4 regions of the Bradyrhizobium sp. ORS 278 genome follow, and region 2 is predicted to be linked to each of the others. Evidence: predicted binding sites of a transcription regulator. Region 2 holds the regulator's gene; each other region holds the start of a gene.

Region 1 (7,663 bases), 2.7 Mb from region 2:
GGCCCCGACTTCACCATCGGCTGGGACAGTCATGCCGCCGACTTTGCGATGACGCTCGGCGAGTTCTACTGCAAGGGACTGACCGCCCCCGTGATGGTCGAGATCAAGCGCGACGACGTCGTGTTCGCCCGGGTCTACGACATCCGCGGCCGGAGCATCTCCAGCCTGCTCTCCATTCCGGCGCCTTGAGCGATCTGCTCCGCCAATCGACATGACTGCCCTCCCGGCTCCGCGCCTTGCCGAGCCGGGAGAGGCAGCTTACGCTCGGGTCAACCTCTCGAGACCGGAGCATGCCATGTCGCCAGCCGAAGCGCGTCTGAAGGAAGTGCCGTCGAACATGACGGAAGCGGAGTGGTCGCAGCGGGTCAATCTCGCCGCAGCCTACCGTCTGGTGGCGATGTTCGGCTGGGACGATCTGGTCGACACACACATCTCGGCCCGCGTCCCCGGCCCCGAGCATCACTTCCTCATCAACCCCTACGGCCTGTTGTTCGAGGAGATCACCGCGTCGAGCCTGATCAAGGTCGACCTCTACGGCAACCAGCTGTCCGAGAGCGAGTACAGCATCAATCCCGCCGGCTTCACCATCCACTCGGCGATTCACGAGGTGCGCGAGGATGCCGGCTGCGTCATCCACCTGCATACGCTCGACGGCGTCGCGGTGTCGAGCTGCGCCGACGGCCTGCTGCCGCTGAACCAGATCGCGCAATACGTGACCCACGACCTCGCCTATCACGACTACGAAGGCGTGGCACTGGACCATGATGAGCGGCCCCGGCTGCAGCGCGACCTCGGCACCAAGAACCACATGCTACTGCGCAATCACGGTACGCTGACCGTCGGACGTTCGGTCGCCTCGGCGTTCGAGCGCATGTATCACCTGGAGCGCGCCTGCTCGATCCAGGTGCGTACCCGCACGCTCGGACCCACGGCCTATCCGGTACGCGAGGAGGTCGTCGACAAGAACGCCAAGCTGTTCGACAACGCGGAACGCATCGAGCTCCGTTCGACCCAGCTGGTCTGGCCGCCGCTGCTGCGCCGGCTCGACCGGATCAATCCAGGCTATCGCAATTGATCTTGCTGGGCTGATCGGCTATCAACAGTTCATCACCCTCTACGCTATTTGGAATGAAACGCCGCCCAATTCCGGGCGGCGTTTTTTACTTGCTCCTCAGCTGCACGCGGCGCGAGCCGGCCGGTGCCGGTCCGGCGCACCCTGCAACTGCTGCAACTCCTCCGCCAGCCGTCGCTCGACGAAGCGCCGCTCGTGCTCGGCAAGCCGAGTGGCCAGCAGCTTGCGGTAGCGCCGCACATTGGCTTCGCGCGAAAAACGCAGCCGGGGCGCCGGCCGCATCCGGCTTCCGCTCGCGAGAGCATCGCCCCCCGTACCACCGTCGGCGTCGACGTCGACGCGTGGCACGATGCGCATCGCAGCGCCGCCGCGCGGGCGTGGCGGCTGGTCTTCGCGGTCCAGCTGGCGCAGCGCGCCGAGAATGTCGGACACGCGGAGCGGCCTGGAAATGCCTGGAATCTTGCGCAGGCCGGGCTGCGACTCGACGGCATACATGTCCGACGCCCAGGACGACAGGATCAGCCGCTTCTCGGTCCGGCACAGCTTGCCGTCATTCAGCAGGTCGGCCGGCGATTCGTAATGCGAGACCGGATGGAAGCCGGCAGTGCCCGCGGTGATCGAAACACGATGCTCGCTCATGGCGTCTCTCCTCCTACGCTCCTTTCACAAGAGACAGATGATGAAGGCGGCGCGGGCCGCGGCCGGCCCGCGTCGCTCGTCGAACATGTCAGGCGGCCTGCTGCGGCGCGATCTGCTCGACCGGCGACGTGCCGATGGCGATGCGGCGCGGCTTCATGGCCTCGGGGATTTCGCGCACCATTTCGATCCGCAGCAGGCCGTTGTCGAAGAAGGCGTTCGTCACCTGCACGTAGTCGGCGAGGTTGAACTGCCGTTTGAAGGGCCGCGACGAGATGCCCTGATAGAGGTACTCGCGGCTCTCCCTCTCGACCTTCCGGCCTTCCACCGTCAGGACATTGTGCTCGGCCGTGATGGAGAGCTCATCCGGCGCGAAGCCGGCCAGGGCCAGCGAGATCTGATAGCGGTCGTCGCCGATCCGCTCGATGTTGCAAGGGGGATAGTTGTCCTCGACGGCGCGCTGGGTCTCGTCGAGCAGGCTGAACAGGCGATCGAAACCGATGGTCGAACGCCACAGCGGGCTGAAATCATACGTCCTCATAGCCAAGTCCTCCTAGGAGCAAGATGGATACGAAGGAGCGCCGGGCCGATGCAGGCTTCGTTCTGAGGACCCAACAACCGGTCAGCGCCCAAAGCACAGCCGGGCCCTGAAGGCACCCGGCACCGCGAGACGCGGCGACCAACGACTTAGATCAACCGACGCCGGGTTCAAGGGCCCACCGACAAATTTTTTGCCGCAGCCCCGGCGTTTTCTCGAGGGCTACGCGGCCACCGCGGACAGCCGTTGCAGCCGCATCGTCGCCTCGCGCAAGACACTGACCAGCCGCTCGCGCTCGCGCGGATCGATGTCGCCACGCGACAGCACGGCCTGGCAATGCGCGACCACGCGCTGCTCGCTCTCGATGAGAAACCGCGTCAGCCGCCGAGGATCGGCGATCGGCATGACGGCTGTCGGATTGGGCGGCGGATGATTGTACTGCCAGGCAGACATGTTTGCCCTTGCAAACGCGCGTTGCGCTGCACTGAGACCGGGCGGCGCGACAGCGCCCAACCACACCTCCCGTCGACCGTCGGTCAGTCAGCAGGCCGGCCGCTCTCCGGGGATTGTGGCCGGCTCTGGACAAATCGCAGTCGTGGCTCTGACTCATAGTCGCGCGTTGTGGCCGATCCGCGGCCGGCGATGCGAACAACAGACTTTCTTTTGAAACCGCTCTTTTGAAGCCGTGACGGCTGCGCTGGCGCAGTCCGTCACGGCTGATCGCGATCAGTAGTCCATCGCCGGCGCGGCGGCGGTCTCCGCCTTCTTCGGCTTATCGGCCACCAGCGCCTCGGTGGTGATCAGCAGCGAGGCGACCGAGGCCGCGTCCTGCAGCGCGGTGCGGACCACCTTGGCCGGATCGATCACGCCGGCCTGCACCAGGTCCTGGTACTCGCCGGTCGCGGCGTTGAAGCCCCAGCTGTAGCTGTCCTTCTCCAGGAGCTTGCCGACCACCAGCGAGCCGTCGTCGCCGGCATTCTGCACGATCTGGCGCACCGGCACCTGGATCGCGCGCCGGATGATGTCGACGCCGGCTTTCTGGTCGGCGTTGGCGGTCTTGACGCCGTCGAGCACCTTGGTGGCGCGCAGCAGCGCGACGCCACCACCGGGCAGGATACCCTCCTCCACCGCCGCGCGCGTGGCGTGCAGCGCATCGTCGACGCGGTCCTTGCGCTCCTTGACCTCGACCTCGGTGGCGCCGCCGACCCGGATCACCGCGACGCCGCCGGCGAGCTTGGCCAGCCGCTCCTGCAGCTTCTCGCGGTCGTAGTCGGAGGTGGTCTCCTCGATCTGCAGCCGGATCTGCTGCGTGCGCGCCTCGATGTCCTTCTTCGCGCCGGCACCGTCGACGATCGTCGTGTTCTCCTTGTCGATCACGACCTTCTTGGCGCGGCCGAGCATCGACAGGGTGACGTTCTCCAGCTTGATGCCGAGATCCTCGGAGATCGTGGTGCCGCCGGTGAGGATCGCGATGTCCTCCAGCATGGCCTTGCGGCGGTCGCCGAAGCCCGGCGCCTTGACGGCCGCGATCTTCAGTCCGCCGCGCAGCTTGTTGACCACCAGGGTCGCCAGCGCCTCGCCCTCGACATCCTCGGCGACGATCAGCAGCGGCTTGCCGGACTGCACGACGGCTTCGAGCAGCGGCAGCATCGTCTGCAGGCCCGACAGCTTCTTCTCGTGGATCAGGATGTAGGGATCCTCGAGCTCGACCCGCATCTTCTCGGAGTTGGTGACGAAGTATGGCGAGACATAGCCGCGGTCGAACTGCATGCCCTCGACCACCTCGAGCTCGGTGTCGAGGCTCTTCGCCTCCTCCACCGTGATCACGCCCTCATTGCCGACCTTCTGCATGGCTTCCGCAAGGAAACGGCCGATCTCGCTGTCGCCATTGGCCGAGATGGTGCCGACCTGGGCGATCTCGTCGTTGCTGGTGATCTTCTTGGCGTGCGCCTTGAGGTCTTTCACAATCGCCTCGACCGCGAGATCGATGCCGCGCTTGAGGTCCATCGGGTTCATGCCGGCGGCGACAGACTTCGCGCCTTCCTTCACGATCGCCTGGGCGAGCACGGTGGCGGTGGTGGTGCCGTCGCCGGCGAGATCGGCGGTCTTCGAGGCCACTTCGCGCACCATCTGCGCGCCCATGTTCTCGAACTTGTCCTCCAGCTCGATCTCCTTGGCGACCGTCACCCCATCCTTGGTGATGCGCGGCGCACCGAACGATTTCTCGATCACGACGTTGCGGCCCTTGGGACCGAGCGTGACCTTGACGGCATTGGCGAGGATGTCGACGCCGCGCAGCATACGGTCGCGCGCGTCGGTGGAAAACTTCACGTCCTTGGCAGCCATGTTCATCGTCTCCTTGTCTACCGATGACTGTCAGTTTGAGGGATCACGCGGCTTTCTTCGCCGCGACGGGGGCGTCGACGATGCCGAGCAGGTCGCTCTCCTTCATGATCAGGAGATCCTTGCCGTCGATCTTCACCTCGGTCCCCGACCACTTGCCGAACAGCACGCGGTCGCCGGGCTTGACGTCGAGCGGCACGAGTTGTCCCTGCTCATTCCGCGCGCCGGGACCGGCGGCGACGATCTCGCCCTCCTGCGGCTTCTCCTTGGCGGTGTCGGGAATGATGATGCCGCCCTTGGTCTTCTCCTCGGCATCGATACGGCGCACGAGCACGCGGTCGTGCAATGGACGGAAATGCATGCACATCCTCCTTTACAGATCAGCGATGTCATAAGCCTCGGGTCCCATGAGGCCCCCGGGCGAGCAACGACCTAGGAAAGCCGAGATTTTCGTTCAAGAGGGTCACGCAAAATTTTTGGCACTCGGCAGGAACGATTGCCAGGTCGGCTCTTGACCGCGGCAGCCGTCCTGACCAGTTCTACGGGTGCCAAAATCCGCCCCCTTCCGTCGAGGAAAACACGATGCAGCTTCTGCGTTGTACCCGGCCTTTGGTCCTGCTGCCGGCGATCCTGCTCTCCCTTCTGTATGCCCCTGCCCTCGCCCAGATCCCGGATCTCAAGCTCGGCCGCGTCCCGACGCTGGCGCCGCTGGTCAAGGAGGTGACGCCCGCCGTCGTCAACATCTCGGTCGAGGGCAAGGTCCGGCAGGACAATCCGCTGTATCAGGACCCGCTGTTCCGCGACTTCTTCGACGTGCCGAAGCAGGTCGAGAAGCAGATCAGCGCGACCGGCTCCGGCGTCATCGTGGATGCGCAGCGCGGCTACGTGATGACGGCCAACCATGTCGTCGAGCATGTCACCAGTGCCCAGATCCGAACCAAGGATGGCCGCAAGTTCTCCGCTCGCCTGGTCGGACGCGATCCCGCCACCGACATCGCACTGCTGCAGATCAAGGACCCGACCGAACTGAAGGCGATCGCGCTCGGCGACAGCGATGCGCTGGAGGTCGGCGACTTCGTGATCGCGGTCGGCAATCCCTTCGGCCTGGGACAGACCGTCACCTCCGGCCTCGTCAGCGCGCTCGGACGTACCGGGCTCGGCAAGCAGGGCTATGAAGACTTCATCCAGACCGATGCCGCGATCAATCCCGGCAATTCCGGCGGCGCGCTGATCAATCTGCGCGGCGAACTGGTCGGCATCAACACGGCGATCATCTCGCCCGGCGGCGGCAATGTCGGCATCGGCTTCGCTGTGCCGATCAACATGGCCCGTCGCGTGATGGAGCAACTGGTCGCGAACGGCCGCGTCGATCGCGGCCGCATCGGCGTCACCCTGCTCGATCTGGATTCGGCGGCGGACGGCCTTGTCGTCGGTGCCCGCGTCGCCGACGTGGCAGCCGGCTCGCCGGCGGAGCGCGCCGGCCTGCGCAAGGGCGATGTCATCGTGAAGGCGAATGACATGCCGGTGCGCAGCGCGACCCAGGTTCGCAATCTCATCGGACTCACGCCGGTCGGCCAGCGTGTCCGCCTTGTGTTCGAGCGCGACCGTGCGCTCGGCAACGCGACGGTCGAGGTCGCGCCGATCGCAGAGGAGCGCGCCCGCGTGCGGACGTCGGGTTGAGGACGGCTCGGTGTTCAGCCTGGACGGCGTAGATTCGAGTTAAATTTTACCGTCCATCAAGCATGCAGCGAGACGCTGATACCTCCCTAAAGACCTGTTAAGTGCCTTCGCGCTTATTGCAACCCCGCGGAGGTATTGAAATGCGGGGTGATGGTCTGGCTTTCAGTCTGCCACGCTGGCGCGTGACGCGCTGGCTGGCAGACCCGGGATATCCGGTGTCACCGGACATCCGCCTTGCATTGATCGGCGAGCTATTCGGCTGCTGGTCGGTGTTCGCCGGTGGCGCGATCAACACCGTCGCCGTGGCGGCCGCACTGGCGCTGCGCACGCCGACCATGCTTTTCATCAGCTGGCTCGTGATGGAAGTCGCAATCTGCCTGTCGCGGCTGATCGTGATGATCATCGCCTATCGCCGCGCGGGCGCGGGGATCTCGACACCGACCGACATCCACATCCTGCTCGCGGTGGGCTGGAGCGCCAGCGTCGGCTTTGGCGTCGGCATCAGCCTGGGATCCGGCGACTGGATCGCGGCGTCACTGACCTGCATCTCCTCGGCCGCGATGGTCGGCGGCATCTGCTTCCGCAATTTCAGCGCGCCACGTCTCGTCGGCACGATGATCCTGTGCAGCATCGGCCCGGTCATCCCCGGCGTCGCGCTGTCACGCGAGCCGCTGCTATTTGCGATGTACCTGCAGATGCCGGTGTACTTCCTCGCGATGACCGGCGCCGCCTTCCGCCTCAACAAGATGCTCGTCGCCGTCATGCATGCCAAGCGCGAGAGCGACGAGCAGGCCCGGCGCGATCCGCTCACGGGCTTGAAGAACCGCGCTGGCCTGATCGACGCGCTGCAGAGCCGTCTCGATGGCAAGGTCTCCGGACAGCGCGGCTTCGCCGTGCTCTATCTCGATCTCGACGGCTTCAAGCCGGTCAACGACACCTTCGGCCATGCCGCCGGCGACGAGCTGTTGAAAATCGTCGGCCGGACGCTCAAGGACATCGTCGGGCCGTCCGACGTCATCGCCCGGATTGGCGGCGATGAGTTCGTTGTGCTCTCCACCTCCACCGATCCAGCGCTTGATCACGCGCTCGCGCTCAGCGAGCGCCTCATCGAGGCGATGACCGCGCCCATCCTCTTACCGGGCGGCGCGCGCGTAGACATCGGCATGAGCATCGGCATTGCCGCTGCGCCCGATCACGGCATCGAGCCGGAGTCGCTGCTGTTTGCGGCGGACGCCGCGCTGTATGAAGCCAAGGCGAGCGGCAAGTCGTGCTGGAGACTGGCCTCCGCGGAGGCCAATCTCGCGGCGCTGCGCAAGGTCGCAGGCCGCCAGCTCACGACGAGGCCGGTCGAGACGGCGGCCTGATGTCGGCCTAGGCAGCCGAGGTGAGCCAAC
Region 2 (7,663 bases):
ACGATAGCCTGCAAAGCGCGTGGCCTCGACGCTGGTCGGGTTGGCTTCGAGCGACACCTCGACATCGGGGGCGACGTGCCAGTGTTTGCCGATGGCATCGAGAATGGCGCCGACGGTCTGCGGCTGCATCAGCGACGGCGTGCCGCCGCCGAGAAAGATCGAGCTGACGGTGCGCGGCCCGGTGCGCGCCGCAGTGTTGGCGATCTCCTGCGCGAAGGCGCGAGCAAAACGGTCCTGGTCGATGGCGGCGTGGCGGACGTGGCTGTTGAAGTCGCAATACGGACATTTCGACAGGCAGAACGGCCAGTGCACATAGACTCCGAACGCTTCGCTCTCAGCGCTGCTCAAGACAGATCTCCGCGAGCTTCACGAAGGCGCGCGCCCGGTGCGACAGGCCGAGGCCGAGCGGCGGCAGCCCGTGCTTCTCGATGCTGGTCATCTCGCCGAAGGTGCGGTCGTGGCCGTCAGGGAGGAACATCGGGTCGTAGCCGAAGCCGGCCGTGCCGCGCGGAGGCCAGACCAGGGTGCCGTCGACGCGCGCCTCGACCTCCTCGATGTGGCCGTCCGGCCAGGCCACACACAGCGCCGAGACGAAATGCGCCGTCCGCTTGTCGGCGGTGACAGCGCCGCGCTCCTGCAGCAGCCGCTCGATCTGCGCCATCGCGGCCCCGAAATCCTTGCCCGGACCGGCCCAGCGCGCCGAGTAGATGCCCGGCGCGCCGTCGAGCGCGTGGACGACGATCCCGGAATCGTCGGCGAAGGCCGGCAGCTGCGCGGCCTCTGCGGCCGCGACGGCCTTGATCCGCGCATTGGCCTGGAAGGTGTCGCCGGTCTCCTCCGGCTCGCCGAGTCCGAGCTCGCCGGCGGACACCGCCTCGACGCCGTGGGGCGCCAGCAGCTCGCGCATCTCGACGAGCTTGCCCGCATTGTGGGTCGCAATCACGAGGCGCCCGGTGATCTGGCGGTGGGAACTGCTCACGCGACCGCCATCTTCTGCAGGTCGACCAGCCGGCCGACGCCCTTGCGCGCCAGCGCCATCAGCGCGAGGAACTCGGCCTCGCTGAACGGGGTCTTCTCGGCGGTGCCCTGCACCTCGATGATGCGGCCGTCGCCGGTCATGACGAAATTGGCGTCGGTCTCGGCCTCGGAATCCTCGGCATAGTCGAGGTCGAGCACCGGCGTGCCGTTGTAGATGCCGCACGAGACCGCGGCGACGTTGGTACGCAGCACCTCGGTCTTGATCATGTTGCGCGCCTTCATCCAGCGGATGCAGTCGGCCAACGCCACCCAGGCGCCGGTGATCGAAGCGGTGCGGGTGCCGCCATCGGCCTGCAGCACGTCGCAATCGACCGTGATCTGGCGCTCGCCGAGCGCTTCCAGGTCGATTGCGGTGCGCAGCGAGCGGCCGATCAGGCGCTGGATCTCGACCGTGCGGCCGGTCTGCTTGCCGGCTGACGCCTCGCGGCGGGTGCGCTCCAGGGTGGCGCGCGGCAGCATGCCGTATTCGGCGGTGATCCAGCCGCGGCCCTGCCCCTTGAGCCAGGGCGGCAGCCGGTCCTCCAGGGTCGCGGTGACCAGCACATGGGTGTCGCCGAACTTCACCAGGCAGGAGCCCTCGGCGTATTTCACGACGCCTCGTTCCAGGCTCACGGCCCGCATTTCGTCCGGTGCACGGCGGCTCGGCCGCATGGGTTCTCTCCGTGAAAAAGGCAATGGACCGATTTGACCGGCCTTGTAGGAGCCGCGACCGGCAGCGGCAAGGGCTTAATCAAGGGCTTAACCGGGCGCGAATCACGCCACGCGCCGCCCGCAAGATCGGCTTGCCACCGGGCCGCCGCATGGCCAAATTATATGCAGATGGGTGAGGAGGATATCTGGTGGCCCACCACGATCCGATCAACCTGATGACACCGCCGGCGGGGCTGGCCCAGCTCAACGAGCGCTCGCGCGAGATCTTCCGGCAGATCGTCGAGAGCTATCTCGCGACCGGCGAGCCGGTCGGCTCGCGCAACATCTCGCGGCTGATCGCGGTTCCCCTGTCGCCGGCCTCGGTGCGCAACGTGATGGCCGATCTGGAGCAGCTCGGCCTGATTTATGCGCCGCACACCTCGGCCGGCCGGCTGCCGACCGAGGCAGGCTTGCGGTTCTTCGTCGACGCCCTGATGCAGGTCGGCGACATGACCGAAGCCGAGCGGCAGTCGATCCAGAGCCAGCTCGCCGCAGTCGGTCGCGCCCAGTCGGTCGAGGCCGCGCTGGACGAGGCGTTGACGCGGCTGTCGGGGCTTACCCGTGCGGCCGCCGTGGTGCTCACCGCCAAGTCCAACACCCGGCTGAAGCACATCGAGTTCGTGCGGCTGGAACCGGAGCAGGCGCTCGTCGTCCTGGTCGGCGAGGACGGACAGGTCGAGAACCGCGTGCTGACCTTGCCGCCCGGCGTGCCCTCGTCGGCGCTGACCGAGGCCTCCAACTTCCTCAACGCGCGGATCCGCGGCCGCACTTTGGCGGAAGCGCGGCTGGAGCTCGAGACCGCGCTGGCGCAGGATCGCGCCGAGCTCGATCAGCTGACGCAGAAGGTGATCGCCGCCGGCGTGGCGAGCTGGTCCGGCGGCGACAGTGACGATCGCCAGCTGATCGTACGCGGCCACGCCAATCTGCTCGAGGACCTGCATGCGCTCGATGACCTCGAGCGCGTCCGGCGGCTGTTCGACGATCTCGAGACCAAGCGCGGCGTCGTCGATCTGCTCGGCCGCGCCGAGAGCGCCGAGGGCGTGCGCATCTTCATCGGCTCGGAGAACAAACTGTTCTCGCTATCCGGCTCGTCGACGATCGTTTCGCCTTATTCCGACGCCACGGGTCGTATCGTCGGCGTGCTCGGCGTCATCGGTCCGACCCGTCTCAACTATGCCCGGGTCATTCCGACGGTCGATTATGCCGCGCGCCTGCTCAGCCGCCTGATGGGCGGCTGACATCCGACATGGTTAACCCGGCGACAGCGCCGCCGGCGCGATCGTCAGGTCGTGCTTGATTTTCGTGGTTCAAAGCACGATATCCCGCCCGACATTCCCAGAACCCGCCGAACTTGCGAGAAGTCTGTCCATGACCGATCCCGACCTGCATCAGAACGATCCGGAAAACCCGGCGCAGGCCAGCGAACCCGTCGTCTCGAAGCCCTATATCATGCCCGACGACCCCGAGACCGGCTCGGCTGAGGCCTATGCGAAGGAAGCGGCCGAGGCGCGTGACAAGATGCTGCGCACGCTGGCGGAGATGGAGAACCTGCGCAAGCGGACCGCGCGCGAGGTCGCCGATGCGCGGATGTACGGCATCACCGGTTTCGCCCGCGACGTGCTCGACATCGCCGACAATCTGCAGCGCGCGCTCGATGCCGTGCCGGCCGAGACTCGCGCCAATGCCGATGCGGGCCTGAAGTCGCTGATCGAGGGCGTCGAGCTCACCGAGCGCTCGCTGCTCAACACGCTGGAGAAGAACGGCGTCAAGAAGTTTGATCCGACGGGACAGAAGTTCGATCCCAACTTCCAGCAGGCGATGTATGAGGTCCCCGATCCGTCGGTGCCATCCGGCACCGTGGTGCAGGTCGTGCAGGCCGGCTTCATGATCGGCGAGCGCGTGCTGCGCCCGGCGTTGGTCGGCGTCTCCAAGGGCGGCGCCAAGGCGGCGCCCGCCGCGAGCAACGACCAGTCGAACAGCGCGGCCTGAGGCCGCTGGCTCCATCAGTTCATGCGACACGGGGCGCCCATCCAGTTCGGATGCGGCGCCCCAAGCGTTTTTGAACCTGGGCGTGTCGTCTCCCAGGGACTGTCATCGCCGGGCTTGACCCGGCGATCCATCCCGCTTCGCGAAACGCTTCCAAAGTGGATGGACCCCCGGGTCAAGCCTGGTCAAGCCCGGGGGTGACGAGTGGGGACCAGGCGAGCGGACCGGCAGGCCGCAACAAAGCGTGCCTTAACCAAACTCCGCTAGCGTGGGCCCACTCTCGCAGAGGACGGTCCCATGAGCACCCCGATCGACGCCGTGACGCGCCAGACGCTGGCTCCGCCGGCGCGTGAGCGGCTGGCGGTCGCGCCGTGGCTACTGATCGGCGTCGTGTTCGTCGCCGCTGTCCTGCTGCGCCAGGTCGTGCCGCTGAACACCGATGTCAGCTGGCTGCTGGTCGTCGGCGAGCGCATGCTCGACGGTCAGAAGCTCTATCGCGACATCATCGAGATCAACCCGCCGATGGCGGCGTTCGCCTATCTGCCCGGCGTCGCGCTGGGCCGTCTGCTGCACGTCGATCCCCGGCACGTCATCGACGCACAGCTGCTGGTGCTGGCAGCCGTCTCGCTCTACGCAACGTCACGCATCGTCCGGCTGTCGCCGCGGATGGCGGCGCTGAGCTGGGGCCCGTTCGCGGTCTGGGCCGCGGCCGTTGTCACCATCCTGCCGATGCACGTCTTCGGCCAGCGCGAGCACTTCGCGACACTGACCTTCCTGCCGGGCCTCGCGGTGTATGCGCTGCGCAGCAATCGCGAGGAGGTTCCGGCGTGGGCCATCCTGGCGGCCGGAATCGGCGTTGGCATCACGCTCGCGTTCAAGCCGTTCTTCACCTTTCCGGCGGCGTTCTGCATCCTGGCAGGCGCCATCCGCGCGCGCAGCTGGCGGCAGCTGTTCGTGCCGGAGAACATCATCGCCGGCGTGATCGTGTGCATCGTGAGCGTCGGCACCTATCTGCTCTATCCTGAATATTTCACCGTCACCTATCCGCTGGTGCGCGACACCTATCTGTCGTGGTCGATGTCGGCGTCGGTGATCTTCGTCAACGCGGCGACGCTGCTGCTCGTCGTCGCGCTCGCATCGATCGCGCTGACAAGGCGGAGCGGACGGCTCGAAGGCCCGCTGCTCGTCCTGGTGCTGGCGTCGCTAGGCTTTGCGATCTCGTTCTATCTGCAGCGGCGCGGCTGGTCGTATCACTCCTATCCGATGGTCGCCATGGCCATGCTCACCATGGGCAATGCCATGCTGGTTCATGCCGATCCAAGCGCGGCCGTTCGCCGCTCCGGCACGGCGTCGATGCTGATTCTGACGGCCGCCTTCGCGCTCGGCCTGCAATGGTTCAACGCCCGCGTCCATGTCGGCCCGCTGCCGGAGGCGTTGGCCAAGCTCAAGCCGCAGCCGCGCCTGCTGGTGCTGAGCGGCGAGGCGGCGATCGGGCATCCGATGGTGCGGGATCTCGGCGGCACCTGGGTGTCTCGCCAGGAGAATCTGTGGATCCGCGAATTCGTCCGGCTGACGCGCGAGCGGACCGCGGTCGACGCGGCGACCGAAGCGAAGCTGAACGGCTATCTGGCGCTCGAGCGCAACTGGCTGATCGCGGACTTCAAGGCGGCCGCGCCGGACATTGTCCTGGTCGACAATCTGCGCGATGGCTGGGGCGACTGGGCCCGCGCCGATGCCGAGCTGGTCGAGCTGCTCAAGCCGTACAGGCTGGTCGGAACGGTCGAGGGTGTCGACATTCTCGAACGGACAAAATGACTATTTCCGCGCGACGCCGATCGCGAACGTGTAGGGCACACGCGAATAGTCGTCGTGGATCTCCAGCCTTACTCGGCTGAAGGCGCTGCGCAGCAGGTCGTAATAGCCGGCGCGGTCACGCACGAAATCGCCGCGGTCGTTGTCGAGCAGCCATTTTGCGATCCGCGACTGCCCCTCGCGATAGCAGCCGTCGAGCGTGAACAGCGCGCCGTCGGCCGCGAGCACATCGCGGATGTTGGCCAGCGTGGTCTTCAGCTCGTCATCGCCGATGTGATGCAGCACGCCGTTCATCATCACGACGTCGGCACCGGCCAATTCGCGGGCGGCGTCAGCGTCGAAATGGCGGCAATGGAACGCGCCGAGATGACCAAACGCGCGCTGCGCATGGGCGATGTAGGCCGCATCGACATCGAACCCGGTGTAGTCGATCCCCTCGGGCAGATGGCGCAGGATGTAGCCGGGGCCGCAGCCGATATCGATGATGCGCATCCCCGGGCGCAAGGTGAGATAGTCGCGGATCGCCTTGATCCGCGCGCCGAAGAAGCCGCCGGCGTTCTGATAGGCCTGATACAGCGCCGGGTGCTTCAGCAGCTCCTTCACGACGAGGTCTCCTCGCGCAGCGAGCGGCGCAGCTCCGGCCCGGACTGCGCCAGCAGGGTGTTGAGCGGCGGGCTCTCGGTCTCCGGCAGCCGGTCGGTCGACAGCTGCGGCACGCGGCCGCGGCGGTGGATCTGCGAGATCATGAACAGCGGCCGGTTCTTGGACTGAATGTAGATGCGGCCGACATATTCGCCGATCAGACCGAGCACGAGCAGCTGCACCGAGGAGATCATCACCACCAGCAGCGTCAGGCTGGTCCAGCCCGGCACGGTGCCGGAGAAGATCCAGCTGATCACGGCGGCGACGCCGACGAAGCTCAGCACCGTCGTCAGGAGCGCCCCGACATAGGTCGCGATCCGCAGCGGCACCATGGAGAACGAGATCAGCGCGTCGGCGGCGAAGCTGATCATCTTCAGCAGTGGATATTTGGTGCTGCCGGCGAAGCGCGGCTCGCGGTCGTATTCGAACGCCACCTGCTTGTAGCCGAGCCAGGCCACCATGCCGCGGATGAAGCGGTCGTGCTCCGGCATCTGCACCAGCTGGTCCGAGATGCGCCGGCTCATCAGCCGGAAGTCGCCGGTGTCGACCGGAATCTGCACGCGGGTGATGCGGGCGAGCAGGCGGTAGAACGCTTCCGCCGACCATGTCTTGAAGCGGGTCTCGCCGGCACGGCTACGGCGCTGTCCGTAGACGACGTCGGCGCCCTCGCGCGCCATCGTCTCGTACATCGGCTTCAGCAGCTCCGGCGGATCCTGCAGGTCAGCGTCGATCACCAGCACCAGATCGCCGCGCACGGTGGACAGTCCCGCGGTGAGCGCCAGCTGATGGCCATGATTGCGCGCCAGCTTGACCGCGACGACGTTGCGATCCTCGGCGAGCAGCTCGTTGATGATCGGCCAAGTCTGGTCGGTCGAGCCGTCGTCGACCAGGATCAGCTCGAACCGGTTGCCGCACAGCGCACGCGCCGCCGCCGTCGTCCGGCGATGAAACTCGCGCAAGCCATCGGCCTCGTTGTAGCAGGGCACAACGATCGAGACGAACATCCTGCCGGGGCGCGGCGTCTCGTCCTGCTGCTCTGTCAAAATCCAAGGCCTCTTGCGACCGCGACCGGGTACGACCAGCATTTTCAGGCACGGGCAGTTAATTGTTCACCAACCGGCGGTTGCCGGTGCTGCAGATTCGGGTCGCTGGCACGATGCGGCTTGCGATGCAGACCTCCGGTTAAGGATTTACGAGCTATGCAGGCGAGACGATCAAGAACAGGCCCCGCGGCCTGGACTTGCCGGACCTCGTGCCAGAACGGGACCGCGGACGATGGACAAGGCCGAGTTTGACCGTTTCGCAGACGCCTATGAGGATCAGCACCGCGCCAACATCGCGGTGACCGGCGAAGGCCCGGAATATTTCGCGGAGTACAAGATCCGGATGCTGCGGCAGATCGCCGATCTCCGCGGGCTCGACGTGGCGCAGATCTGCGATTTCGGCGCCGGCATCGGCAACTCGATTCCGTTTTTCCGGCGGTATTTTCCGCAAG
Region 3 (7,663 bases), 2.9 Mb from region 2:
GATATTCGTTCTGGATGTCGATCAGCACGAGGCAGGATTCGGCGAGCTTGGGCAGCGTCAGATCGGCGCCTGATAATTCGAGCAGAGTTTTGGGGGTGGTCATGATGGGATGCTCCGTGATCAGGTGGCATCACCTTAGCTGGCGCGGCGCCTGCGGCAACGCAGGAGCTTGCAGCCGCTGGCTGCGGAATTGCAGGCACGTCCGCTGCCGTGATACGCTAGGGGGATGAACTGGGACGATCTGCGGATCATCGCGGCGGTGCGCGACGGCGGCAGCTATGCCGGAGCCGGCAAGCGGCTGCGCATCGACGAGACAACCGTCGGCCGGCGGCTGGCGCGCATCGAGGCTGCGCTCGGCGTGCGGCTGTTCGAGGCGGTCGACGGCATGCGCAGGCCGACGCCAGCTTGCGAGACGGTGCTGGCGCATGTCGAGGCGATGGCGCAGCACGCTGCCGACATCACGCGCATCGGGGCCGCGCAGGCCGGAGTGAGCGGCCGTTTCCGTATTGCTGCCACGCCAGGGGTCGCTGAGACGATTCTGGCGCCGCGCCTTGCGGCGGTTCTGACCGCGCATCCGGGCCTGCGACTGCAGCTCTTGACGGCGAGCGGCAATGTCAGCTTTTCGCACTGGCAGGCCGATTTCGCGATCCGGCTGCGCAAGCCCGAGAAGGGCGATTTCACCATCACCCGGCTCGGCAGCATCGGGCTTTATCTCATCGAGCCGGCAAGCGCGGCACCGAGCCTGGTCTGCGCCTATCCGGACGAGCTCGATGCGATTCCCGAGCAGCAGGCCTTGAAGCAGCGCAAACTGATCGATGCCGCGCGCTGCGTCACCGACAATGTGCGGGTGATGTCGGAGGTGTTGCGCAGCGGACGGGCTGTCGCCGTGTTGCCCGAACATGCCTGCCGCGATCTGTTCGGCGATGCATCGCTTCGAGTGACGCAACTACCCAGGCGCCGCGACGTCTGGCTGCTGGTGCAGACGCATTTGAAACGCGATCCGGCGGCACGCGTCGTGATCGATTGGCTCCGAAGTTGTTTTGTGGACTACCAGGCGCGGGAGTGACCAGCTCGTAGCCCGCATGAGCGAAGCGATTTGCGGGGTCATCGACACGGCTCGTGAGGCCCCGGATGTCGCTCCGCTCATCCGGGCTACAGACGATCAGACGCAGCGTGGCTTGGGGATCGGTAGGGTGGGCAAAGCGGCCGCCGCCAGGCGGCGGCGTGCCCACCATCGTGCGGCGAACACAACGGCAAGACGGTGGGCACGGCGCGCAACTGCGCACCACAAACGCACGGCGTGCCAGGCGCCTTTGCCCACCCTACACACGCCAGACGTGTAGCCCGCATGAGCGAAGCGATTTGCGGGGTCACCGACACGGCTCGTGAGGCCCCGGATGTCGCTGCGCTCATCCGGGCTACGCGCTGTGCCCAGCGCAAGCGGGCGAATTCCCGCACAAACGAAAACCCCGGCATTGCTGCCGGGGTTTTGCAACGATCAGATGGAAGCCGGACTTAGAAGTCCATGCCGCCCATGCCGCCGCCCGGAGGCATCGCGGGGCCGGCGGCGGCCTTCTTCGGCAGCTCGGCGACCATCGCCTCGGTCGTGATCAAGAGGCTCGCCACGGAGGCGGCGTTCTGGATCGCGGTGCGCACGACCTTGGTCGGGTCGATGATGCCCTTGGACACCATGTTCACGTAGTCGCCCGACTGCGAGTCGAAGCCGTAGGCATACTGCTCCTTCTCGAGGATCTTGCCGACGATGACCGAACCGTCCTCGCCCGCGTTGATGGCGATCTGGCGGGCCGGAGCGGAGAGCGCCTTGCGGACGATCTCGACACCGGTCTTCTGGTCCTCGTTCTTGGTGCGGACACCCTTGAGCTGCTCGGAGGCACGGAGCAGGGCGACGCCGCCGCCCGGCAGGATGCCTTCCTCGACAGCCGCGCGGGTCGCATGCATCGCGTCGTCAACGCGATCCTTGCGCTCCTTCACCTCGACCTCGGTCGCGCCGCCGACGCGGATCACCGCGACGCCGCCGGCGAGCTTGGCCAGACGCTCCTGCAGCTTCTCACGGTCGTAGTCCGAGGTGGTCTCCTCGATCTGCGCCTTGATCTGCGCCACGCGCGCCTCGATGTCGGCCTTCTTGCCGGCGCCGTTGACGATCGTGGTGTTCTCCTTGTCGATCATCACCTTCTTGGCGCGGCCGAGCATGGAGAGGTTGACGTTCTCGAGCTTGATGCCGAGGTCTTCCGAGATCGCCTGGCCGCCGGTCAGGATCGCGATGTCCTGCAGCATGGCCTTGCGGCGGTCGCCGAAGCCCGGCGCCTTGACGGCGGCAACCTTCAGGCCGCCACGCAGACGGTTCACGACGAGCGTAGCCAGAGCCTCGCCCTCGACGTCCTCGGCGACGATCACCAGCGGCTTGCCGGTCTGCACCACGGCCTCGAGCAGCGGCAGCAGCTCGTTCAGCGACGACAGCTTCTTCTCGTTGATGAGGATGTAGGCGTCGTCCATCTCAACGCGCATCTTGTCGGCGTTGGTGACGAAGTAGGGAGAGATGTAGCCGCGATCGAACTGCATGCCCTCGACGACGTCGAGCTCGGTCTCGAGCGACTTGGCTTCCTCGACGGTGATGACACCCTCGTTGCCGACCTTCTTCATGGCGTCGGCGAGGAACTTGCCGATCTCGGAGTCGCCGTTGGCGGAGATGGTGCCGACCTGGGCGATCTCGTCGTTCGACGTGACCTTCTTGGAGTTCTTGACGAGATCGGCCACGACCGCCTCGACCGCGAGGTCGATGCCGCGCTTCAGATCCATCGGGTTCATGCCGGCGGCAACCGCCTTGGCGCCTTCGCGCACGATGGCCTGGGCCAGCACGGTCGCGGTGGTGGTGCCGTCGCCAGCCGCGTCAGCGGACTTCGAAGCGACCTCGCGCACCATCTGTGCGCCCATGTTTTCGAACTTGTCGTCGAGCTCGATCTCCTTGGCGACGGTGACGCCGTCCTTGGTGATGCGCGGCGCACCGAACGACTTGTCGAGGACGACGTTGCGGCCCTTCGGACCGAGCGTGACCTTCACGGCATTGGCGAGAATGTCCACGCCGCGCAGCATGCGGTCGCGGGCTTCGACGCCGAACTTTACGTCTTTCGCTGACATATTGGGTTTCCCTGAGTTTTGATCGAGGTCCTCGTCCCGAGGAGCCCGCGCACGTCGCGGGCGTCTCGAAGGACGAGATGAGGAGGTGGTTGAGGCCTCATCCTTCGAGACGCCGGCTGCGCCGGCTCCTCAGGATGAGGATCGACAGCGCTTAAGCGGCCTTCTTCTTGGCGCCGGCGTCGGTCAGGACGCCCATGATGTCGCTTTCCTTCATGATCAAGAGCTCTTGGCCGTCGATCTTGACCTCGGTGCCCGACCACTTGCCGAACAGCACGCGGTCACCGACCTGGACGTCGAGCGGGACCAGCTTGCCGCTCTCGTCGCGGGCGCCGGGGCCCACCGCGATCACTTCGCCCTGCGAGGGCTTTTCCTTGGCCGAGTCGGGGATGATGATGCCGCCAGCGGTCTTCTCTTCGGCGTCGATGCGCTTGACCACGACGCGGTCGTGAAGCGGACGGAAAGCCATACAGTCCTCCTAAGCTATTGAGGCGATTGTCAGTTTCTGGAAATTTGGCAGTCGGTGCCGGCGAGTGCCAGCACGCGGGCTGGATTTAGGGGAGAGTTTTCAGCCGGGCAAGGCCTTGTAGCAGAAAAATTAGCAGTCAACTTCGCGCTCTGCCAAAGCGTTCCGATAGCGTTAACGAGCGCAGAACGAACCGCGAAACCCCGTATTAGCACCTGGGCTAAGTGGCTGCTAATGCAGCATTTTTCAACATGCCGTTAAACATTTAAGCTTGAGATGCGTTCAGGACATGCGTCACATTTCTTTTGCAGTGAGCGCATCTTTGCCGGGTGGCTCCATCCCGGTTGGCCACGCGGACATGCGCTCCAGAAACGGAGGGTTGGCATGGTGTCGAGGGTTGAGGTTTCCGAGGACTTTCGGAAACAGGTGCTGGGTTACGGGCTGACGACCGCGCAGATCCTGTATCGGATGCCGGACCATCGCTCGCTGCTGCAGACCTATGTCTGGCAGAACTACGACCTGTTTCCGAAATTTCCGGCGCTGCAGGATTTCCTGGCGTTCTGGCAGGAGAAGATCGAAGGCCCGCTGCACTCGGTGACGGTGGCGCATTCGAAGCTGATCAAGCCGGCCGAGCTGCGCGCCGTGGATGGCGTGTTCAGGCTGCATTGAGTTGCCGTAGCCCGGATGAGCGCAGCGACATCCGGGTTCAACGATGCCGCGCGTGAGAACCCGGATGTCGCTGCGCTCATCCGGGCTACGCGTTCGCTGACAGCTATGACACCGGTGTCATTCCGGGCTCGTGCTGCGCACGCCCTGGAATGACGAGCATTTGTGGAGCGTCTGCGGAGTTCTTCCAATCTGTGATAGCCTTGGGCGCGAGGACCACCAGGGAGAGCGCCATGGCCAGGAAGAGCCGCAGCACCAATTCAGCATCTCGCGCCGCCGCCAAGGCCGCGCCAAGTAAGACCGCAAAGACCAGGCAAGCGGCGAAGACCCTCGCCAAGACTGTGGTCAAAACGCCCGCCAAGCCGGGCAAGGCGGCCGCGCCGTCCGCGCGCAAGGCGCTTGTCAGCAAGGGTCGCACCATTTCGGCGCCGCGACGGCCGAAGCAGAAGATCGCGATCAGCCATCACCGCGAGGCTGACTTCAAGGCCGACGGTCTGCGCGCCTACGCGCATTATCGCGACCTCGGCATTGCCGCCGCCACGCACGGGCTCGCCCGTGCGCATGTCATCCGCATGCTGCCGCCGTGCAATCCGCAGGAGGTCTCCAAGCTGCACATCCATGCCGTGGATTTCCAGATGGTCTATGTGCTCAAGGGCTGGGTGAAGAGCTATCTCGAAGGCGTTGGCGAGACGCTGATGACGGAGGGCAGCTGCTGGACGCAGCCGCCGAAGATCCGGCACATGATCCTCGACTATTCCGACGACGTCGAGCTGCTCGAAGTGATCCTGCCGGCCGATTTCAAAACGGTCGAACTCTCGACGTAAAGCCGACAGAAACGGATGGAAACATCGTCGCGTGATGGCGGCGGCCGTCGCGCGTGTGTGTTGACGTCCGGTCTCGCGTCACGGAGACGGACGGGCTGGCGACGAATGCGGAAGGTCGCGTTCGGCGCGGGCTTGTGTAAGGCGTATCCGTCCCGTTGCCGTCCTTCGTCGTCCAATACGCTCCCGCGAGCAGGCTCGCACCGCGGATCCGCGCGCCAGGGCAGTCCGGCTCCGCCGGCGAATGCTTCGATCGAGCCCAGGATCAGGCCCAGGCGCATCGCGAGGACATCGACTGGCTCCGCGCCATCGCGGTGCTCGCGGTCGTCGGCTTCCATTTCGAGGCGCCGGCGATCTTCGGCGGCTTCGTCGGCGTCGATATCTTCTTCGTCATTTCGGGCTATCTGATCACCGGCCTCATCGCGGCCGAGATGGCCCGAGGGCGATTCTCGTTCGCGGGCTTCTACGAGCGCCGCGTGCGGCGGCTGTTGCCGGCCCTTTACGTCATGGTGGCGTTCGCGGCGATCCCGGCGGCCAGCGACCTGCTGAGCTCGGAGCGCACCGAATTCTTCCGCTCCGCGGCCGCCGTCGTCACCTTCACCTCGAACGTCTTCTTCTGGCTGCGGGCCGGCTATTTCGATCATGCTGCCGTGGAGAAGCCGCTGCTGCATACCTGGTCGCTCGCGGTCGAGGAGCAGGTCTACCTGGTGCTGCCGGTGCTGGTCTGGGCGGTGCTGCGGCTGGCGCGTGGCCGCCGATTCGTGCTGCCGCTCACACTGGCGCTGCTCGCTGCGGCCTCGTTCGTGCTGAGCCTGTTGTTGATCAGCGGCCACGCGTCCGTGACCGCGTTCTTCCTCAGTCCGCCGCGGGCCTGGGAGTTTCTGCTGGGCGGGCTGGTGGCCGTCTCGGGCCTGCCGGCGCCGCGCCCGGGTCTGACGCGGGGCGCGGCGCGTACGCTGGCGCTGTTGCTGTTGGCCATCCCGATCCTGTCGCTGCGTCCCGGATCAGGCTTCCCCGGCGCCAACGCGCTGGCGCCGTGCCTCGGCGCGGCGCTGTTCCTGTGGAGCGGAGAAGGTGTCCCCAACTCGGCGCGAAGCCCGTTGTCGCCGCTCAGTGCAGTGGCGTTCGTCGGCCGCATCTCCTATTCGCTGTATCTCTGGCATTGGCCGCTGTTTGCCTTTGCGCGCTTTGCCAAGCCGGGCCTCGCGCTCGACGGCGGCGAGCGGGCAGTCCTGTTCGCGCTGACGGTCGCGGTGGCCACCTTGTCCTGGCGCTATGTCGAGCAGCCCTTTCGCGAGCGCCGCCTCGTGCCGACGCCGCGCGCCGCCTTCGGCCTCGCCGCGCTGGCGAGCGTGATCCTGCTCGTCGGGAGCGCCATCGGCCTGCTGCGCAGCGACGCCGCCTCCGATGCCGATCGCGCGGCGCAGCGCCTCGACGCCTACAACACCTATGACATGAAGCCGGTCTATCGCTACGGCGCCTGCTTCACGACGCCCGACGGGCGCGTCGCCGAGGACTGCCTGCGCGCGGACACAGGCAAGACCAACATCCTGCTGTGGGGCGACAGCTTCGCCGCACATGCCTATCACGGCCTCAAGCTGCAGCTCGATCCTGATCGCGTGAACATCATGCAGGCGACCCAACCGACCTGCATGCCGACCTTCAGCGCGGAGACGCAGAGCGTTCCGGCCTGCCGCGCGCTCGCCGCGCAAATGCGCGATCATCTCGCCTCACACCGGCCCGATCTCGTGGTGATGGCGGCGGACTGGCTCGAGGATGCGCGGCCGCCGCGCTACGCCGGGATGCTGCGGGACCTCAGGTTGACCTTGGCGCGCCTAAGCGAGGCCGGCATTCCGGTGGTGATCCTCGGTCCCGCGGTGCAATTCCGGGCGCGGTTGCCCTCGATGCTGGCCCGCGCCACGCTGCGCGGCGTCACGCCGGATCCCGCCATGTTCGTCCGCTCGGACATCTTTGCGTTGGATCAGGCGATGCAGGCGGCGCTGCCGAGCGGCGAAGGGCTGTTCTATGTCTCGATCCTGTCAGCCGTGTGCGCAGAGCGCGGCTGTCCGCTCACGGTCGGCGACGTGCCGCTGTCGTTCGACCATGCGCATCTGACCGCCGAGGGCTCCGTGCATGTGATGGGCAAGGTCGCGCCGCTGATCCTGCCACGCGCGATGCTGTCAGGCTCAATTCAAGAGGCCGACGATCGCGCCCATCAGGCAGGTCGTGAGGGTGCCCGAGACGATTGATTTCAGCCCGAGCGCGTTGATCTCGTCGCGCCGCGTCGGCGCCATGGTGCCGAGGCCGCCGATCATGATGCCGAGGCTGGCGAAGTTGGCGAAGCCGCACATCGCATACAGCATGATCAGCCGCGCCCGCGGGTCGAGCGCGGCGGGGTCGAGCTTGGCCAGCTCGACATAGGCGATCAGCTCGTTGAGCACCGTCTTGGTCCCCATCAGGCTGCCGGCGGTGACGGCCTGCGACCAGGGCAGGCCCATCAGCCAGCACACCGGCGCCATCAGCAGGCCGAGCAGGCGCTGCAGGGACACGGGCGCGC
Region 4 (7,663 bases), 1.3 Mb from region 2:
CCTGTTTCTCGTATTTCGGGTCGAGCGGGCGCTGCGTCTGATCATACGCCTCCTCGTCCGGGTATCCCTGCTGGGGCACGGCGCCCGGCGCGGCCTGCGGCGGCCCGTAATAGGACGGCTGCTGCTGATACATCGGCTGCCCCGGCGGCGGCGCGCCGCGGCCGCCTTGCTGATCGCCGAACAGGAATTCGATGAAGCCGCCGCCCATCCGCGAGCGTTCGACATAGGCCGTGCGCACCGGCGCGCTCTGCGGCGGCGGCCCGCTATAGATCACCGTCGGCTGCTGAAATCCCGCCTGAAATCCCTGGGCCGCAGCCCGGTCCAGACCGCAAGAGAAGACGCATGCGCCGGCCAGCAGCGCTGTAGGGACTAATCTGAACATCGACGTACTCTGTACTGTTTCGTCTGGAGATCGTTCGTCGCACGAGGCCAGCAGGCCGTCGCTTATCGTCAATAAAGAGCAAAACCCGCTCGCTTTGGTAAACGCGGGCCCTTTCGGGATTCACCATTGCTGCATGCGGACGCGGATTTGGTAGCTAGCGTTACTATTGAGTGAAGCCCTGGGATGATGGTTAACCGATCCTGTCAGCACACGAGATCGCGGCGCCTGCGCCAGTTCCTGGCGTGAACGCGATGTTAAATAGGCACAGCTTAGAACTGAGCGCAGCAAGAGGTCAGGGATACTATCATGGCTGTTCGCAAGCGTTTCCGTATCGAAGAAGCAATCGTCGGCCATATGCCGGAGCCCGACTTCGTGGGCGGCGAGATCGGCCCCAACCACAAGGAAATCATGGACGAGCTGCGCGCCATCCGCGCCCAGATGGCCAACGCCATTCGCAGCGGTGGACACAGCACGGCCGCCGCAGCCATCGAAGAGTCTGCCCAGCGCGAGGTCGCCGAGGCGCGCGCGCTGCTCGAGACCTATCGCGCGCAGATCGAGCAGTGCGAGAAGCTCAAGGTCGAGCTCGACCTGATCCACGACGCGATCAACCGCACCAAGGGCGAGATCGCCACTCTCCACGCCAAGAGCTTCAACGGCGAGGAAATGGCCAAGGTCAATGGCGAGCTCGGCGCCGTCGTCGGCGGCACCGAGCAGGCCACCCAGCAGATCCTCGAGGCCGCCGAGGCGATCGACCAGGCCGCCAGCGCACTCGGCAAGGTCGACTCCGCCGACCAGCAGAAGATCTTGAGCGAGGACATCCAGGAGCGCGTGGTCTCGATCTTCGAGGCCTGTAACTTCCAGGACCTGACCGGCCAGCGCATCAACAAGGTCATGACCACGATGAAGTTCATTGAGCACCACATCGTGGTGATGATGGACATCTGGGGCGGCGTCGACGCCATCAAGGCGCATGTGCCGCCGATCGTCGACACCCGCGAGGGCGACGCCAAGCTGCTCAACGGTCCGAAGATGGACGGCGACATCGGCCACGCCTCGCAGGACGACATCGACGCGATGTTCAACTGAGCGGCGATCCGCCTTCACACCCGACAAAAACGCCGGCGATCCGCCGGCGTTTTTCATGGATGTCCTCACGTCTCGACATACGCCCGGATCTCAGGCGCGCGGTCCGCAGCGGACATAGACCATGGTCTGGTAGCGGGTGGCAGCATCCTTGTCGACGAAGCGGGTGATCAGCACCCGTCCGTCGAACGAGATGACCTCGCGATCCTGCTCGCCGGCCGGCGGTCCCGCAGGACCGATGTAGTTCTTGCCGCTGGCCGAGCCCTTCAGCCGCAGTTCCTGCGGGGTCGCCTGGTCGGCCAGATGCATGATCACGCCGCCGGATTGTCCCTGGCCGATCGTATAGGGCTGCTTGCACTGCGCCAGCGCCATCTTCTCGGTACGGGCGCGGTCATTGGGATTGTTGTAGGCGGCAAGGCCCCACTTCCCCACGAGATCCTCAGCCCGAATCGTCGCCGGAACCTCCGGCTCGATGGGCGCCTCGGTCTGCTGCATGGGAGACGACGGCGACAGGCTGAAGCCCGTGCACGCTCCCAGAAGCATCGTGAGCGCTGACGCGACACCGAAATTGGCGATCGGTCGCGCGCACCGTGAACTCGTCATGGCATCCCCTTAAGGAACAAGAACGTGGCTGCCCCACCCGGCAACCAAGCGCAAAACGCGCGTCAGAGCAACGACGTCGGTTGACGACGCCGCTCCACTAACATGTCTCGCCCAGGACAACATCCCCTGAACAGCCTGAACAATGGCTTAACCATCCGGCCCTTGCTTGACAGGAACAGCGGCAAGCCATATTCCGGCGATGGCCTTTAGCACTCGGAGGGCACGATTGCTAAAGCCCCGAGTCACATGGTCCCACCTGGGCGCCAAATGTGGCCGGATTCAGAAATCCCGGACAATCACCGTTACCAAAGCACCCGCAAAGGGACCTGTCATGGCCAAATCGAAGTTTCGTCCCCTGCATGATCGCGTCGTGGTTAAGCGCATCGACGCCGAAGAGAAGACCAAGGGCGGCATCATCATTCCCGACTCCGCCAAGGAAAAGCCCTCGCAGGGCGAGGTTGTCGCCGTCGGCCCGGGCGGCCGTGACGAGAGCGGCAAGCTGATCCCGATCGACGTCAAGGTCGGTGACCGCGTGCTGTTCGGCAAGTGGTCCGGCACCGAGGTCAAGCTGGACGGCGAGGAGCTCCTCATCATGAAGGAGTCCGACATCATGGGCGTGGTCGCCTGATTCGAACCGTCTGATCCGAAACGCCTGGGGCGGCCACAGCGGCCCCAGGCGATAGCGCTTTTACAACCTCGCTCAGGCGGCAGACGGGCGTTCACGCCCCTGGCCTGCCGAGGCCCACATCCAGGAGAGTTTCAAATGGCAGCCAAGGACGTCAAATTTTCTGGCGACGCGCGCGACCGCATGCTGCGCGGCGTCGACATTCTCGCCAACGCCGTCAAGGTGACGCTCGGCCCGAAGGGCCGCAACGTCGTCATCGAGAAGAGCTTCGGCGCTCCGCGCATCACCAAGGACGGCGTCACCGTCGCCAAGGAGATCGAGCTCGAGGACAAGTTCGAGAACATGGGCGCGCAGATGCTGCGTGAGGTCGCCTCCAAGACCAACGACCTCGCCGGCGACGGCACCACCACCGCGACCGTGCTCGCCCAGGCCATCGTCCGTGAGGGCGCCAAGGCGGTTGCCGCCGGCATGAACCCGATGGACCTCAAGCGGGGCATCGACACCGCGGTGGCCGCCGTCATCAAGGACATCGAGAAGCGCGCCAAGCCGGTCGCGTCCTCCGCCGAGGTCGCCCAGGTCGGCACCATCTCCGCCAACGGCGACGCCGCGATCGGCAAGATGATCGCCCAGGCGATGCAGAAGGTCGGCAACGAGGGCGTCATCACGGTCGAGGAGAACAAGTCGCTCGAGACCGAGGTCGACATCGTCGAGGGCATGAAGTTCGACCGCGGCTACCTGTCGCCGTACTTCGTCACCAACGCCGAGAAGATGACCGCCGAGCTCGACGACGTCTACGTGCTCTTGCACGAGAAGAAGCTGTCGGGCCTGCAGGCCATGCTGCCGGTGCTCGAAGCCGTCGTGCAGTCGGGCCGTCCGCTCCTGATCATCGCCGAGGACGTCGAGGGCGAGGCGCTGGCCACCCTGGTCGTCAACCGCCTGCGTGGCGGCCTCAAGGTCGCCGCCGTCAAGGCGCCGGGCTTCGGTGACCGCCGAAAGGCCATGCTCGAGGACATCGCGATCCTGACCGGCGGTCAGCTGATCTCGGACGATCTCGGCATGAAGCTCGAGAACGTCACGATCAAGATGCTCGGCCGCGCCAAGAAGGTCGTGATCGACAAGGAGAACACCACGATCGTCAACGGCGCCGGCAAGAAGGCCGACATCGAGGCGCGCGTTGGCCAGATCAAGGCGCAGATCGAGGAGACCACCTCGGACTACGACCGTGAGAAGCTGCAGGAGCGCCTCGCCAAGCTCGCGGGCGGCGTCGCGGTGATCCGCGTCGGCGGCGCGACCGAGGTCGAGGTCAAGGAGAAGAAGGACCGCGTCGAGGACGCCCTCAACGCGACACGCGCCGCGGTGCAGGAAGGCATCGTCCCCGGCGGCGGCGTGGCCCTGCTGCGCGCCAAGAAGGCGGTCGGCCGCATCACCAACCCGAACTCGGACGTCCAGGCCGGCATCAACATCGTGCTGAAGGCGCTGGAGGCTCCGATGCGCCAGATCGCCGAGAACGCCGGCGTCGAAGGCTCGATCGTGGTCGGCAAGATCCTCGAGGAGAAGTCCGAAACCTTCGGCTTCGACGCCCAGACCGAGGACTATGTCGACATGGTTGCCAAGGGCATCATCGACCCGGCCAAGGTCGTCCGCACCGCGCTGCAGGACGCCTCGTCGGTCGCCGGCCTGCTGGTCACCACCGAGGCCATGGTCGCCGAGCTGCCGAAGGACGCGGCGCCTGCGATGCCGGCCGGCGGCGGCATGGGCGGCATGGGCGGCATGGGCTTCTGAGCCCAACCCAGTCTCAAGCCCCCATCACGAGACGTTCACGAAGGCCGCCTCCGGGCGGCCTTCTTTTTGGCCGAGTGTCCGAGTGGGGGTGCAGTGATTGCAAATCGGCGCTACAGCTAGCGCCGATTCCGCTCCCACAAGGATTTTCAGATGCGCGCGATTTTGCTTGCGCTGGCCGTGATTGCAGCGGCCGCGCCGGAACTCGGTTGGGCCCAGAGCAAGAGCGGGACCAAGGCCCCCGCCAACGAGACTCGCTACTTCACCGCCCTCGACGGCCTGATGGACGGCAATGCCGACGTGATCCTGAAGGAGACGCGCCAAGGCAAGACCGTCACCGCGGCCACGCTCGATGTCTGCTATCCCGTCGCGAAGAATTCCGATCGCAAGGATCGCTTCGTCGTCAACCTCACCGTCAATGGCCAGACCCTGACCGGCGCGACCCAGAGCAACGGCGCCAAGGAGCCTGTCACGGTGAAGCTGACGCGCAAGCCGACCGGTGACAATTTCGAGTTCCGCGGCCAGATCGTCATCGGCAAGACGGTGACCGAAGTGGCGTCGACCGACAACGCCGATGTCAGCGAGAAGGAGTTCCAGGAGAGCCAGTCGAACGACGACGGCATCACGGCGCAGCCGAAGGACTTCACGGATGTGTCGCCGGAGGCCGTTTCCGTTCGCCTGAAGCTGGATGCGGTGCCTGATTTCTTGAAGAGTCTGAAGGGCGAGCATGTGGAGGTCTCGCTGTCCAGCCTGATCGTGAGCTGCGACGCCTTGCGCGCGGGCGAGCAGACCATCAGCATGACGGTGGATCCCGAGCGCGCCGGGGCCCTGATCGCGAAGGCGCGCGCGACGACCGGCGTTGTCACGGCCGGCTGGACCGCAGGCACGGTCGAGATGGACCGCACCATCCGCTTCGCCGCGGCCGACTGGCGCGACGGCGACAAGATCAACCGCGACAAGCTGGCAAACGCGATCTCAGACGTGCTTGCGAAAACCTATGCCGCCAAGCCGACCAGCGCCGCCTGGAACCCGGTGACCGGCAAGCTGAAGCTGACCTTGAAGCGACCGAGCCAGCTGATGCCCTCGCTCGACCTCACTGATGTCATCGAGCTCACCGGCCTGGTCTCGCCCGACAAGCCCGGCGGAGCCGACGCGCTGATCCTGTGGATCAGCAGCCCGACGACGACCACCGTCGACGAAAGCTCCGCTGCCAAACTTATCCTGTCCGACGAATCGTCGGGCGATGAGGAAAGCGATGCGCGCGACGACAGCGGCACCATCGAGGAGCTCGCCAAGGCCTTCAAGGCCAAGCGCTGGGACGCGGACAACTCGGTGTGGAAGTAAGGCCTCCCCTTTCCTGAGCATGGTCCTTTGAAAGCTGGTTTATGTTTTCCGGACCATTCTTGACCGGGCCGTGTTTGAAACGAGCGTTTGGCGGGAACGACCGTCATTCCCAGGTTGAGCTGTCGCCTTCTCCACCGCTGTCATGCTCCGCGAAGGCGGAGCATCCAGTACTCCGCAGCAGAAGATATTGAAATGAGATGTCACGGCGTGCTGGATCGTCCGCCTTCGCGGACGATGACAGCGGAGGCCTGCATCTCGATATCATTGTGACGAGAAGCCTGGAGATGCCTGCCCCGGCTCAATTCGTGTTCAGCCGGAAGCGCAGCGTCTTCGGGCCGATGAAGGTGATGAGATCGCCCTGGCGCTTCCAGTTGGTCGCCGCGCTCAGCGCGGCGATCAGTTCGTCATCGGCCTGGGCACGCGCCGCAGGACAGTTGCGGTCCTCGATGGTGCCTGCAATGAACACGACGGTGTTGCCGGCCACCGAGAACTGACCCTTGCCGCCCTTGCACCAGAGCTCCAGCACGGTCTCTCCATTATCGCCGATGTCGAGATCCGGCACCCGCTTCGAGCCAGGCTGCGGCAGCGCGTCGAGCGTCATCTCCATGCCGAACGGAAACTCCTCCGCCGACGCGGCGGCCAACGGCACCCCCGACATCAACAGGCTTGCAACCACACCGGCCATGGTCCGCATCATGGTTGGCGTCATGGCTCGCTTCACAACTCGCATCGTTCCTCTCGACAGATCATCACGCACGGGGCCGCCTTGTAGGCGATCGGCTGAGTGGCCGCCAGCACGGCTCCCGCAGAAATGTGGTCCAAACATAGCAAACCCCGCGCCGCGGTTGCGGCGCGGGGTTTTTGTCGCAGGCGTGGTGCTACTTCAGCACCATCGCGGTGAACGGGTAGACATAGGCCTGCAGGGTCACGAACAGGCCGACCAGACAGGCCAGCACGATCGAGTGCAGGAAGACGTAGCGCAGGATCGAGCTCTCATGGCCGTACCAATTGGTGGCGGTCGAGGCGACGACGATCGATTGCGCGTCGATCATCTTGCCCATCACGCCGCCCGAGGAGTTGGCCGCCCCCATCAGGATCGGCGACAGGCCGAGCTGCTCGGAGGTGATCTTCTGCAGATTGCCGAACAGCACGTTGGAGGCGGTGTCCGATCCCGTCAGCGCCACGCCCAGCCAGCCGAGCAAAGTGCCGAAGAAGGGATAGAGCACGCCGGTCGCGGCGAAGGCGAGGCCCAGCGTCGCGTCGACGCCGGACAGGCGCGTGAGCGTGCCGATCGCGAGCATCGCCGAGATCGTGATCAGCGAGATCGCGCAGAGACGGATGGTGCGGCCATATTCGGCGATCAGCTTGCCCGGTCCGACGCCCATCAGGAAGCCGGAGATAATCGCCGCGATCAGCATGCCGGTGCCGGTGAAGGTCAGATAGGTGAACGAGAACACCGCGCCCTCGGGCGTCGGCTTCGCGGCCACCGGCGGCATCTTGTTGATCAGCTTGTCGAGCTCCGGCACCGGATAGCTCCAGGTGAAGATCGAGTTCGCCCAGCTCTTGAAGGCGCCGTTACCCCAGATCAGCATGATGATGCAGACGATGATCCAGGGCAGCAGCGCGCCCCACAGCTCGGCCTGCGTCAGCGGCGTACGGTCGAGCGGCTTGGCGGCCGCCATGGTGGCGGCCGATTCGTCGCGGCCGCGCAGCGCCGGCGACAGCCACAGCTGTTTCGGCTGCCAGACCCTCAGGAACAGGATCAGCGCGCCCATCGAGATCAGCGAGGCGCCGATGTCGACGATCCACGGATTGATGTAGTTCGAGATCAGGAACTGCGGGACGGC

The links. Region 2 encodes HrcA, which represses chaperone genes, less so after heat shock. Its sites were predicted from a motif close to GTTAGCACTCNCNNNNNGNGAGTGCTAAC; they were not measured.
Region 1: groES (co-chaperone GroES) is a predicted target of HrcA. The motif match lies at 5,065-5,093, and genes of this name have one in related genera.
Region 3: groES (co-chaperone GroES) is a predicted target of HrcA. The motif match lies at 3,666-3,694, and genes of this name have one in related genera.
Region 4: groES (co-chaperone GroES) is a predicted target of HrcA. The motif match lies at 2,274-2,302, and genes of this name have one in related genera.

The regions. Positions count from the first base shown of each region.
Region 1 is NC_009445.1:2,893,415-2,901,077, reverse strand. It holds gene BRADO_RS12670 (glycosyltransferase family 39 protein) at 1-189, shown strand, start outside; gene BRADO_RS12665 (class II aldolase/adducin family protein) at 296-1,075, shown strand; gene BRADO_RS12660 (hypothetical protein) at 1,172-1,711, opposite strand; gene BRADO_RS12655 (Hsp20 family protein) at 1,800-2,249, opposite strand; gene BRADO_RS12650 (hypothetical protein) at 2,469-2,699, opposite strand; gene groL (chaperonin GroEL) at 2,973-4,592, opposite strand; gene groES (co-chaperone GroES) at 4,636-4,950, opposite strand; gene BRADO_RS12635 (trypsin-like peptidase domain-containing protein) at 5,172-6,269, shown strand; gene BRADO_RS12630 (GGDEF domain-containing protein) at 6,410-7,633, shown strand; gene BRADO_RS12625 (SDR family oxidoreductase) at 7,641-7,663, opposite strand, start outside.
Region 2 is NC_009445.1:180,013-187,675, reverse strand. It holds gene hemW (radical SAM family heme chaperone HemW) at 1-348, opposite strand, end outside; gene rdgB (RdgB/HAM1 family non-canonical purine NTP pyrophosphatase) at 335-979, opposite strand; gene rph (ribonuclease PH) at 976-1,689, opposite strand; gene hrcA (heat-inducible transcriptional repressor HrcA) at 1,878-2,966, shown strand; gene grpE (nucleotide exchange factor GrpE) at 3,097-3,717, shown strand; gene BRADO_RS00815 (hypothetical protein) at 4,012-5,529, shown strand; gene BRADO_RS00810 (bifunctional 2-polyprenyl-6-hydroxyphenol methylase/3-demethylubiquinol 3-O-methyltransferase UbiG) at 5,530-6,129, opposite strand; gene BRADO_RS00805 (glycosyltransferase family 2 protein) at 6,126-7,211, opposite strand; gene BRADO_RS00800 (class I SAM-dependent methyltransferase) at 7,444-7,663, shown strand, end outside.
Region 3 is NC_009445.1:3,092,040-3,099,702, forward strand. It holds gene BRADO_RS13555 (cysteine hydrolase family protein) at 1-103, opposite strand, end outside; gene BRADO_RS13560 (LysR family transcriptional regulator) at 227-1,066, shown strand; gene groL (chaperonin GroEL) at 1,516-3,156, opposite strand; gene groES (co-chaperone GroES) at 3,308-3,622, opposite strand; gene BRADO_RS13575 (usg protein) at 4,004-4,288, shown strand; gene BRADO_RS13580 (cupin domain-containing protein) at 4,519-5,109, shown strand; gene BRADO_RS13585 (acyltransferase family protein) at 5,265-7,355, shown strand; gene BRADO_RS13590 (NupC/NupG family nucleoside CNT transporter) at 7,293-7,663, opposite strand, start outside.
Region 4 is NC_009445.1:6,338,584-6,346,246, forward strand. It holds gene BRADO_RS28440 (L,D-transpeptidase) at 1-382, opposite strand, end outside; gene BRADO_RS28445 (protein phosphatase CheZ) at 689-1,468, shown strand; gene BRADO_RS28450 (hypothetical protein) at 1,559-2,068, opposite strand; gene groES (co-chaperone GroES) at 2,400-2,696, shown strand; gene groL (chaperonin GroEL) at 2,832-4,475, shown strand; gene BRADO_RS28465 (hypothetical protein) at 4,626-5,816, shown strand; gene BRADO_RS28470 (META domain-containing protein) at 6,115-6,474, opposite strand; gene BRADO_RS28475 (L-lactate permease) at 6,695-7,663, opposite strand, start outside.